3 regions of the Novosphingobium sp. G106 genome follow, and region 1 is predicted to be linked to each of the others. Evidence: riboswitches for the same ligand, from Rfam matches in the RefSeq annotation. Region 1 holds a riboswitch; each other region holds the start of a gene.

Region 1 (3,905 bases):
GCGATAACGGCCCCAGCTACATCGCCGGCCAACTGGCTGAATACATCGAGGCCCGGAAGATGAGCCATGTGCGCGGCGCACCGTGTCATCCCCAGACCCAGGGCAAGATCGAGCGCTGGCACCAGACCCTGAAGAACCGCATCCTGCTGGAGAACTACTTCCTGCCCGGCGACCTCGAGGCCCAGATCGAGGCCTTCGTCGAGCACTACAACCACCAGCGTTACCACGAGAGCCTGAACAACGTGACGCCCGCCGATGCCTACTGCGGCAGGGCGCCGGCCATCATCCAACAGCGCGAAAGGATCAAGCGACAGACCATCGAACATCGGCGCTTGTAGCACCGCAAGCTCGCCGCCTAACATCAATCCCCAGACGAGGCCCGCACTCCGCTAATCTACGCCGCGATCTGCGCCAAATGTTCTGACGACGGACAGCCGGCTCTGCGTAGGTCGCTCAACGATCTACAAAAAGCTGGAGAGGAGCGAGGATCTGCACCAACGTGCCATCGCCCCAGCGCAAGGAGACTCTCTCCACTCAAAACTCGCTGAGGTCTAAAGCTCAGCGCTGGCGCCGGCAATCGAGTTTTCCTCAATCAGACATCAGTTATTCGCACTTGCAGCATATTTCGCTGAAGCTCACAACCGAGACGCCTTACAGGCATCCTCTCCCAAAACTGTCAGGGCCTGATCGGCAACGATCGGGCCCCTTTTTCCAGCCCCTCCAAAGTTATAGGGCTCTCATCCGTGGGTGTAGTACCTTGGCAACAGTCGGGTTCAGCCTTTGTGCGAGGAGTCCGTCTAGGGCCGGGTGAGCGAGGAGAGGATGCCAGAGCATGCCCGGCCCGCTAGTAGATAAAAGTACCCATTCCATCGCTTCTAGCGAAAGGAGGGACACATGGGAGAGCGCTTTATGCGCGAACGCGAAGCGCCGGCCTCGTTTGTCCAGATCACAGAATCGGTAGCCGACATCGACGAACTGCCCGAGCATTGGTTTATGGCAGGGGCCCGACGCTGCGATCTACATGGACACAGTTGGATCAAACTGACGACCATCACCGACGAGCGGGTGGCGATGGCAGGGGTAAAGCATCGTCGTATCCACCACGTCCAAGCCAGCCCCTACTCGCAGTCGGGATGTCACGATCGTCGGCACGGCCGCCAGTAGCCGCACCAGAAAGACTTTTTGGCGATCGAAAATTAATGCGATGCTTGCAGGCTTCGGGCTTGGCACGCCGCTTATCCCCTGCAGAGTTGATTGAATATGCGCGCTAATCAAAACCTGTCCGTGCGATGATCGACGCAACCCTTCTGACCAATGAGCAGCTCCTAGCTTTTGACCAGGACATGTTAGGACTCGCCAAGGAAGGCGTGGAGAACATGACGCAGCTTTCGATCGAAACCTGGGCTGAGGTTTTGCGTGAACTCGTCATCCGCGGCCTCGTCGAACTTCGAAGCGGGTCCTATGATGACCTGGGAAGCGCCGATATCAGACGGCTAAAATGAATCCCCTCTGACAGAAAAACCTTTGCCGACGCGCGGGCATCTCGACGCACCCTCAGTCCCGGGGAACCGCGCGACTGGGCGGGTGTTGAGGTCGTAAGGAGATGACCATGGTCAGCGACACAACCAAACCGGGACGCGATCGTCAGTTCGTGGCGGGAGGAGAGGGGCACGAGCTTCGTCATTTCACCGAGAAGCTCGGGCTCTTGGTCACGCAGGCCCAAGAGCTTATCGACCGCGTTGGCAACAGCCGCGAGGCGCGCAACGCCGCCGCGCAGCTTCTGAAAGGGTGATTCATGCCGGTGTCCCAACTCAGCGCCATCGAGCGGATTTCGCGAGTAATCGCGGCCCAACGTCTCAGCATAAACGCCGACGGATATAATCCCTCGGTTTCCCTCGAAGTCGATGACGAATGGCGCAACTATCGTGATGATGCGGTTGCCGTGCTCAAGCACCCAATTGCTAGCGGAGCACCGTGCTCCCGCGGAGATCCTCGGCGTCGATCCGTCTGAAGGACAGCTCAGCTTTGCCCGCTCTTCCTTTGTCGCAAATGCGCACTGCCCTCCCTCGCAAACGCCCGCTGAAGAGAATTCAGCGATGAGTTGCGAAGGTCGGCGTAAGCCTATAGGGGATATCCAGTCGGTTCGCATAAGCGAGCCGAACTAGATCGCGCCGGTGTCCCGTAAGGGACTTAATAGGGAACGCGGTGCGGGTGGTCTTGCCACCTCAATCCGAGGCTGTCCCTGCAACTGTAAGCGGCGAGCGTGAGGCATATCGCTTCCTCTGAGACGGGGAGGCAGCCACTGGGCCGGACCATCGTCCGTTGCCTGGGAAGGCCATGCAGCACGCTTTGACCCGCGAGCCAGGAGACCTGCCAGCGTCTGGTCGCTCTTGCCCTGGCCCAGGGGATGGCCGAGGCACGGTGTACTCCGTCCGGGCGACGAACCTTTGCGGCTGGGCTGCATCGGTGCGTGACGAGCGGCGCTTCTTGCACCCCCGCCGTTGCGCATCGGCCGACTGGACATCGGCAAGCCCATCCATCGTTGCTCGGTGTGAACGGAGTGGGCTTGAATTTGATATCGCAATGTTTGCCACCCGGCGCACGGAATCCGGCCGACCGCCTGCTGGAGGGACGTGCGTGAACCATCGCATCCGCGGCTGGTGCCCGGACGCCTGGCGTCCGATGGCAGCGGGCGACGGCCTGCTCGTTCGCATAAAGCCGCGCCTCGGCCGCATGGGCCCAGATCAGGTCCGGGGCCTGTGCGATGCCTCCGCGCGTTTCGGCAACGGCCTGATCGACCTGACCAATCGCGCCAATCTGCAAATTCGGGGGGTGATCGACGACAAATGGCATGTCGTGGTCGACGCGCTGATCGCACTCGACCTGGTCGATCCGGCCGCCGATCTCGAGACGCGGCGCAACATTCTCGTCGCGCCCGATTGGCAGGCTGCCGACCATAACGCGCGGTTGGCAGAGGCCTTGGCCTCACGCCTTTCCGCCCTGCCGACGCTGCCCTCGAAGGTCGGCTTCGCGATCGATGCCGGAAACGCCCCGATGCTGACAGACGCGCCGGCGGACTTCAGGATCGAGCGGAGCGGAGACGGCACCCTGCTGCTGCGCGCGGACGGGCGAGCGGGCGGCACACCGGTGGCGCCCGACACGGCCGTGGACGCACTCATCGCGCTGGCGCACTGGTTCGTCGAGACCGGCGGATCCGAGACCGGACGGGTCGCGCGTCACGCCGCGCCGCTGCCGGCCTGGGCGCGGGCTGATCTGCGTCCGGCCACTCCCCGCGCGCCGCCCCTTCCCGGCCCTCATCCGCTCGGTCACGTCTGGGGAGTGCCGTTCGGCAGTATGGAGGCGTCGGCGCTGCGCGACTTGGCCGAGCGGAGCGGTGCCTCTGCGCTGCGCCTCACGCCCTGGCGCAGGCTGCTGCTCGAAGAGGCTCGGCCGGTTCGTGTCGAGGGCTTCGTCGACGCGCCCGGCCATCCGGCGATGCGCGCCGCGGCCTGTCCCGGTGCGCCCGCATGTCCCCAGGCGACGGTGGAAACCCGCGCTCTTTCGCTGCGACTTGCTTCCCTGGTCACGGGCCGGCTGCATCTGTCGGGCTGCGCCAAGGGATGCGCGCATCCCGGCATGGCCGACGTCACCGTGACCGGACGCGGCGGCCGGTTCGACCTGGCCTTCGCCGCCCGCCCCGCAGATCCACCGACGCGCTCCGGGCTTACCGCCACCGAACTGCTCGCCGCTTTCGGAGCCGCTTGATGCCCCACGTCTATGAAACCGATGGCCAGGCCATCTACCGCCAGTCCTTTGCCACGATCCGTGCCGAAGCCGAACTCTCCCGCTTCACGTCCGACGAGGAACGCGTGGCGGTCCGCATGATCCACGCCGCGGGCATGGTC
Region 2 (3,905 bases), on a different contig from region 1:
TATCGAGCGGAGGCCGGCCTGCTGCGGCGCCGGCGCGGTCACCGCCGACCAATCGATCGGCTGTAGATGCGCGAGCCGCTCTGCCCGGGTCAGCGACGGATAGGGCACGTAGATCATGACCAGGCCCGACACGAACCAGATCGCGAACAGCAAGCAGCTGCCGATCCCGATCCAGCGATGGATCAGGTAGAGCCAGCGCCGGACCATACGGCCCGGCGCTGTTCTGGTATGAGCCTTAGAAGCGGGCACGCAGCGCCACGTCGAACGAACGCGGCCTCCCCAGGATCCACTGCTCGTCGTTGTAGGTCGTGACCGCGTAGGCCTTGTCGAACAGGTTGTAGACGCGGACGTCGATCGCGACGTTTTCGATCAGCGCATAGGACAGCGAGGCATCGACCACGGCATAGCCGGGCACCTTGAACAAGTTGGCATCGTCCGAATAGCGCTTGCCGACATAGCGCAGGCTGGCCCGTGCCTGGAGCTTTTCGATCGGATCCCAGCGCAGCGACAGGTTGCCCGCGATTTCGGCGATGCCGGCGGGTGTCTTGCCATTGTAGTTGAAGCCGCCGCTGATGAAGTCGTCGTACTTTGCATCGAGCACCGTGCCGTTCGCCTCGATCCCGAAGCCCTCGGGCAGATCGATCGCCACCGAGGCTTCGATACCCTTGGCCGAGCGCTGTCCGACCTGCTCGATCGGGCTCGTCAGGGTCTTCTGTGCCAGGAGGTTGTTCTTGACGATGCGGTAGGCCGCCAGCGTCGCCGAACCGCGCCCACCCAGGAAGCTGGCCTTGACGCCAAATTCGATCTGGTTGCCCGTCGCGTTGCTGAACGCGACCTGCCCGGTCGAATAGGTCGTCAGCGTGCCGAGCGGATCGACGCCGGTCGAATATTGGCCGTAGAGCGAGATGTTGGAAGTCGGCTGATAGATCGCGCCGACGCGCCAGGTCGTGTTGCTCAGCTTCTTGTCGAGCACCTGCGTTTCGCTGCTGATCGTGCTGCCGGTGTAGTTGAGAGTCCAGCGGCGGACACGGTCGTGTTCGTAACGGAGCCCGCCGACAAGCGAAATCTGGTCGTTCAGCTTCAGCCGATCCTCGGCGAAGAAGGCATATTCGTTGGTGCGCGTGCGGAAGCGCGGTGCGATGCCCTGGGTATCGAAGAACAGGCCCGGGTTGAAGTTGCGGGGGTTGACCTCGTCTTCCTGCAGGTCCGATCCGAAGTCGTTCGAATAGGTCAGCTTAACCAGATTCACGTCGAAGCCGGCAACCAGGGTGTTGCTGACCCCGTTACCGATAGGCGTCTCGAGCTTGATGCTTCCCTGATCCCCGATTTGGGTCTGGTCGTGATCGATGCCGAGATTGTCGGTGCGGTAGATCAGACCTGGCGTTCCCGGATCGGAATTGTAGCCGTTGGGACAGAAGCCGTCGGCGCCGATCCAGCAATAAGACTCCAGATCCTTGAACAGGCGCCGGCTCGTCAGGCGGTAGGCGGTGTTGGTGAAGGTCAGTGTGTCGCTCGGCGACCAATCGGCCGTGAGCGTAGTGCGGTTGTCACGGTAATGCAGGTCGGCGTCGGCAACGTTGTAATTGCGCTTGCGGATCGAGGTGTCGAGCTTGCCGTTGATCAGCGGCGTACCGAAATATTCCATCGGGCGCTGGTTGCCATAGTCGTCGCGCAGCGTGAGCGAGAAGCTGCCGCTGGGTGCAAAGCGGAGTGCACCGGACAGCGCGTAGCTTTCCGACTTGCCGCGCTCGACGTAGCCGTCCGCGCGGCGATAGGAGCCATCCACGCGGAACGAGAACAGGTCGCCCAGCGGACCACCCAGGCCAGCGCCCGCGCGGAAGCTGTTCTGCGAGCCATAGCCGACCTCGGCCTGGGCACGGAGGCGATCGGTGTTGGGCTGCCGCGTGACGACGTTGATCGCGCCTCCGAGCGCGCCCTGGCCGTAGAGTACCGAAGCCGGGCCGCTCAGCACTTCGATCCGGTCGGCCATCCAGGGGTCGGTCGGGAAAGTGATCGTGCCCGCCACCGGGAAAAGTCGGACGCCGTCGATCAGTTGCAGCACCGAACCCTGCCCGGCAAAGCCGCGCGCGGAAAGCGCGGTGCCACCGTTGCCCGGATTGGCAACGCTGACGATGCCCGGCGCGCGCGTCACCGCATCCTGGATGCTGAGATCGCCGCGCGCGCGCAGCGTCTCGCCGTCGACGATGGCGATTGAGGCCGGCGTCTCGAGCACCGAGAGGCCCAGCCGGCTGCCGGTGGACTGCGTGGTATCGAGCGCGGCCGTGCGCTGGCCGACGACGAGGATGCTGTCCGCGTCGCGATCCGCAGTATCGGCCGCGTCGTCGGCATGGGCCATCGCGGGTGCAATGCCGGCCAGAGTGCAAGCCAAAGCAATGCGGGAAATGCTGGAAAACGTATTCTTCATTCGGAGTTACCCCATCGGCGTCAGTCGACGTCGGGCGGGGGCGTGCCGTTCGCGAACGGTCGGCACGCGCAGCGGCCGGACGCCTGGGCGACCGTCGCACGTCTCCGATGCGGCCCCTGCCGCTCGTTCGTCGCTCAGACGGAGTACACCGTGCCGCGGCCATCCCCTGGACCAAGGCAAGAGCGACCAGACGCCGGCAGGTCTCCTGGCTCGCGGGTCATAGCTTGATGCACGGCCTTCCCAGGCCTCGCAGGAGTTAGCGTCCGGCCCAGTGGCTGGCGGCTCGGGGCTGTCTGCCCGGCCGCACATGTACATCGCGCTCGCCGCTTACAGTTGCAGGGACAGCCTCGGATTCGGAGGACAGGATTGCGCCTGCCGCCCTCACCGCGTTCCCATTTTAAGCCTCTTGCGAGGCACCGGCGCGATCATTGCCCACCGCGGTCGAACCGCTGCATGGACGGCGGCTGGTTAGACAGGTGCGGCGATCTGCGCAAGCCGTTTGGCTATCCGGCGGTCAGGCCCTGCAACCGCCAGCGGCGATTGAACGAGAGCGAAGTCTCGGAAAGCGGCGCGATATCGATGTTGAGCGTGGTCTCGAGCGGGCATCCCAGCGCATGGGCGATTGCCGCGCGGATCACCGCGGGATGGGTGATTGCCAGCACCGTGGCCTCGGTTTCGGCGATCCGGTCGAGCCACGGCCCGACCCGCGCTGCGACTGCCACAAGTGTTTCGCCGCGAGGAGCGCCAGATGCAGGCTCGGCCAGCCAGAGCGCTAGTCCGGTCGGATCGGAGCCTTGCAGTTCGATGAGGCTGTGGCCCGTCCAGTCGCCGTGGTCGCTATCGGCGAGAATCGTTTCGACCTCAGCCGCGACGCCCATCAACGAGGCCGTTTCGCGCGCTGCAGGGTCGGGCGCGACGAAGGCGATTGCCGGCACAGGACCGCCCAGAACCCGCGCAGCGGCCAAGCGTCGCCCTCCCTCGTCGAGCGGCTCGTCACGGCGCGGAAATGCCGCCGTCCGGCTCGCGGCGGTCGCGCCGCAGCATAGCAGTCTGAGGCGCGTGGCCAGGAAACACCTCCGCGGGAGATTGACGCCGCGGCTCGTTCGCTCCTATTCGGGAGGAAGCGAACCGGGGCAAAGAAGCCGGTGCAATTCCGGCACGGTCGCGCCACTGTTATCGACGATGCCTCCGGCAGTCGAGAGTCAGACCTTTCCCCGGATCATGTTCAACGACGGGCCGCGCTAGCCCGAGCGGAGTGATACCGATGGCGACTGCCGCCTATTTCGACGACACTTTCGTGCCCGTGGCCGGCACGACGACGATTCCGGTCGAGGAAATCCTGCCCTGGGCGGTGTTCGGCCTGCTGATCGCGACGATCTTCCTCTATTTCGTCAGCACCGAGCAAGGCGCCTTCTCCCTATTCGACGGCATGTACGTCCACGAATTCGTGCACGACGGCCGCCACCTGCTGGGCTTCCCC
Region 3 (3,905 bases), on a different contig from region 1:
GCAGCGACGGCCATGTCGAGTTCGACTACCGGCCCGAAGGCCTGCGTGTCGCCCTCGACATGGTCCTCTAGGGCTGTCTCAGAACTTCACGCGGACGCCGGCATAGGCGCCGGTGCCGGGCGTCGCATAGCTGAAGACTTCCTCGTAGTTCTCGTCGAACAGGTTCTCGACGCGGCCGAACAGCGTCACGTTGTCGGTCAGCCTGTATTCGGCGTTGAGATTGACCAGGGCATAGTCCTTGAGCGTCACGTTGACCGGCACGAAGCTCGGATCGGTGAAGGCGACATCCTGCTGCTTGCCGTTGTAGCGTACCGTGACCGTTCCCGAGAACCGCTCGTCCGCGCTCGACCAGGTGGCGTTGAAGCTGCCGATATGCTTGGCCCGGCGCACTTCGACCGCGCCGTTCTCCTTGGCGTCGAGATAGGTATAGGCGGCGTCGATCCGCAGCTGAGGGAATGGCCGGGCGGCGAAGGTCACTTCGACGCCTTGCTGCTTCGACTTGGTCGTGCGGTTGCTCGGCGTGGCGGTGAAGTTCGGCGGCGGGAAGGTGGTGAAGATCTCGTCCGTCAGCCGGTCGTTGAAATAGGTCGCGCCGAGCGTCGCCACGTCGCCCAGCTTCTGCTCGATCCCGGCTTCCCAGCCCTCCGACTTCTCGGGCTTGAGGTTGGGGTTGCCAATATATTGGCCATTGACGAAACCGAAGAGCTCGAAATAGCCGGGGTTCTTGATCCCGGTGCCATAGGCCGCGTGGACCCGCGTGCCGGTGGGGAAGGCATAGCTTCCTTGCACGCGCCAGGTCGTCGTGTCGGCGAAGCGGTTGTTCCAGTCCTGGCGGATCGAGGCGCCGAGCGAGGCCGTGTCGTTGACGGTCAGCTCGTACTGGCCGACGAGGCCGATGTTGGTGGTGCTGCGCCGGCCCGTGAACGGGTCGAAAGGCGAGCCTGTCGACGGCGTGTTGTTCTGGAATTCCTCGCGCTCTGCATCGAGCGCGGCGGTCAGCTTGTGGACGACGCCTTCATCGCCGAAGCGCAGGCTCGATTCATAGGATCCCTTGTAGCGCCGGCCGTTGCTGCCGGTGTCGCGCACCGGGCCGGTATAGCCCTTGCGCGTGACGTCGACGTACTGGCCCGACAACGCATTGGTCCAGCGCCCGTCGAGCGCGGTGAGTTCGGCGCGGAGCAGCGCGTAGATGCTCGACTTGGTCGCACGCACGCCCGGGCTGTCGATGATGAAGCCGAACAGCGGGCTGGCCGGATTATCGTCGGGCAGGTCGATGTCGTAGTCGGTCCAGCTGTAGCGGGCGACGCCGGTCAGCTTGAAGTTCGGCGCCGGCGACCAGGTCAGCTTGGTGTTGATGCCGGCCGTTTCCGAACCGACGTCCCGCTTGCCGTTCCGCGCGACGGGCGTGCCATCGGTGCGGTAATAGCCGCCCGAGACGACGTAATCGAGCGTGTCGTTCGCGCCGGCGTAGCGCGCCGCGCCGTCGAAGGTGCCGAAGGTGCCGCCCTCTGCGCGGGCGGTGAAACCGGGCGCTTCCCTGCCGGTCAGCGTGATGTAATGGATCACGCCGCCGATCGCGTCCGAGCCGTAGAGCGAGCTTTGCTGGCCGCGCAGCACTTCGATGCGCACGGCGGGATCGGCGATCATGCCGTTGAGGTCGAATTCGCCGTTGAACGGATCGGATGCCTCGATCCCGTCGATCAGCATCAGCGTGTGGTTGGCCTCACTGCCGCGCAGGCGGACCTGGGTGAGACCGCCGATTGCACGGCTGACCGCGACGCCGGGTACGTCGCGCAGCACGTCGGAAACGACGCGCGTCTGGCGGGCGTCGATCGCGGCGTCGTCGAGCACCGTGACCGAGGCGCCGAGCTTGTCGATCGGGATGCCTTCGCCCGAGCGCGAGGCAGTGACGACGATGGTCTCGCCGGCTTCGTTGGTGGCCGACTGGTCGGGATTGGTCGCCGCGAATGCGGGCGTGGCCGCGCTCAGTGCGAGCAGCGAGAGATACTTGGTCTTCATCATGGGCTTTGGCCCCCCTGTATGCGCGAGCGTGGCGGGGGACTGCCGGGGCGCAATCGCCATCGGCCGACGTGTCGGCTGCGGACTGGCGCTTTCATGCCCGCGACCAACGCACCGAAGCGGACCCCGCCGCTTGGTTCGTCGCTCAGACGGAGATACCGTGCCGTGGCCAATCCCTGGGCCAAGGCAAGAGCGACCAGTGCGCCGGCCGGTCTCCTGGCTTGCGGGTTACGGCACGATGCACGACCTTCCCAGGCGCTGCCGTTTCGGCTCGGCCCAGTGGCGGCTCCTTCCTCCAAGGAGCCCTGTGCATCGCGCTATCCGCTTACAGTTGCAGGGACAGCCTCGGCTTTGGCGGGTAAATCCCGCCTACCGTGTTCCCGGATTAAGCCCCTTGCGGGGCACCGGCGCGATCTTTTCGGCCTTGGGAAAACCGGCTGGCCGGGGCGCGGCTTAGGCGCAATGGGCGCCTATGCCAATCCCCGGCAGCTTCGGCGTTGCTCTCCGGGAGAGCAGAGCCACTGCCGCCGTGGCAATGTCCGGGCGCTTTACCTCCCGACATGCCTGCCGCATCCTTCTGGGCAAAACAGAGAGAGGGACTGTGATGCTGAAGGGCGCCGAGCTCGATCTGCCCTATCTGACGATGGAGGAGGACGCCTTCGCCGTCGATCCCTTCCCGCATTTCGATCGCGCACGGGCGCAGCATCCCTGGCTGGCACGTTGGACGCTGGGCTATGTCGTCACCGACTACAAGGCGATGCGCGACCTGTTCGCCCAGGAAGGGCGGATGCGGATGATGTATGACGATATCGTCGCGATCATGGACGCCAAGGGCACGCCCTGGGGTGATTTCCGGCAGCGGCACATGCTCTCGATGGAAGGGGCGACGCACAAGCGCGTGCGCGACGTGCTGGCGCCGTCGTTCACCCCGCGCCAGGCGAACCAGCATCGTCCGCTGATGCAGCAGACGATCAACGAACTGCTCGATGAATGGGCACCCCGGCGCGCCTTCGATTTCGAGGAGTTCGCTTCCTATTTCCCGATTACCGTGATGTGCCGGCTGATCGGCGCCTCGCCTTCGGTGATCCCGGGGCTGCGTTCGGCGATGGAGGCCATCGGGCTTTCCACGTCGATGGACAAGCGCTGGCTGCCGGCGATGCAGGAAGGCGTCGTCACGATGGAGCGCTTCACCGACGACCTTATCGCCCAGCGCCGGGCCAATCCGCGTGACGGCGAGGAGCCGGACCTGCTCGACCTGCTGCTCCGCACCACGGCTGACGGTGGCCTAACCGACCGCGAGCTCGGCGATATCCTGATCTTCCTCTTCGTCGCGGGCTACGACACCTCGAAGAACATGCTGACCTTGACGATGCGGCTGCTGATCGACCGGCCCGAAGTCTATCGCCGCTGCGCCGAAGATCATGCCTTTGCGCGCAGCGTCGTCGAGGAGAGCTTTCGCTACGGTTCCACCACTTCGAACCAGCGCGTGCTCAACGAGGACATCGCATACCGCGACATAGTGCTGGAGAAGGACGCGATCGTCTGGTTCCCGCTGAGCATCGCGACGCACGATCAGCGCTATGCCGACCGTGCCGACAGCTTCGATCCGGAGCGCGAGCAGAAGAGCCCGCATATCGGTTTCGGCCTCGGCGCGCATATCTGCCTTGGCCAGTACATCGCCCGCGCGCAGATCCACGAAGGTCTGCACCTGATCGCGCAGCGCTTGGTCAATCCGCGCTCGCCCGGGCCTGAGGGCTACCGGCCGTTCCCCGGCACCTGGGGGCTGCGCGGCCTGCCGATCGCATTCGATCTGCCCGATTGAATATAAACCAAGCGTTTGCTACATGTCTGTCGAAAGCATCGTGGAGAGGACATGATCGACGTCG

What was found. Region 1 has a riboswitch for cobalamin ahead of KRR38_RS32640 (cobalamin biosynthesis protein CobG). Riboswitches for the same ligand answer to the same signal wherever they lie in the genome.
Region 2: it holds a riboswitch for cobalamin, as region 1 does, so the genes downstream of both, KRR38_RS07180 (TonB-dependent siderophore receptor) here and KRR38_RS32640 (cobalamin biosynthesis protein CobG) in region 1, are expected to answer to the same signal.
Region 3: it holds a riboswitch for cobalamin, as region 1 does, so the genes downstream of both, KRR38_RS23445 (TonB-dependent receptor) here and KRR38_RS32640 (cobalamin biosynthesis protein CobG) in region 1, are expected to answer to the same signal.

Annotation. Positions count from the first base shown of each region.
Region 1 covers NZ_JAHOOZ010000003.1:116,328-120,232, forward strand. Annotated here, with positions in the region: one part of gene KRR38_RS32620 (IS3 family transposase) at 1-338, shown strand, start outside; gene KRR38_RS32625 (hypothetical protein) at 895-1,164, shown strand; gene KRR38_RS32630 (hypothetical protein) at 1,290-1,502, shown strand; gene KRR38_RS32635 (DUF3606 domain-containing protein) at 1,610-1,792, shown strand; cobalamin riboswitch at 2,156-2,393, shown strand; gene KRR38_RS32640 (cobalamin biosynthesis protein CobG) at 2,638-3,765, shown strand; gene KRR38_RS32645 (precorrin-8X methylmutase) at 3,765-3,905, shown strand, end outside.
Region 2 covers NZ_JAHOOZ010000001.1:1,509,206-1,513,110, forward strand. Annotated here, with positions in the region: gene KRR38_RS07175 (PepSY domain-containing protein) at 1-207, opposite strand, end outside; gene KRR38_RS07180 (TonB-dependent siderophore receptor) at 236-2,425, opposite strand; cobalamin riboswitch at 2,603-2,861, opposite strand; gene KRR38_RS07185 (histidine phosphatase family protein) at 2,929-3,492, opposite strand; cobalamin riboswitch at 3,528-3,656, shown strand; gene KRR38_RS07190 (CbtB-domain containing protein) at 3,690-3,905, shown strand, end outside.
Region 3 covers NZ_JAHOOZ010000001.1:4,857,223-4,861,127, forward strand. Annotated here, with positions in the region: gene KRR38_RS23440 (PAS domain S-box protein) at 1-71, shown strand, start outside; gene KRR38_RS23445 (TonB-dependent receptor) at 79-2,022, opposite strand; cobalamin riboswitch at 2,208-2,443, opposite strand; gene KRR38_RS23450 (cytochrome P450) at 2,624-3,841, shown strand; gene KRR38_RS23455 (phytanoyl-CoA dioxygenase family protein) at 3,893-3,905, shown strand, end outside.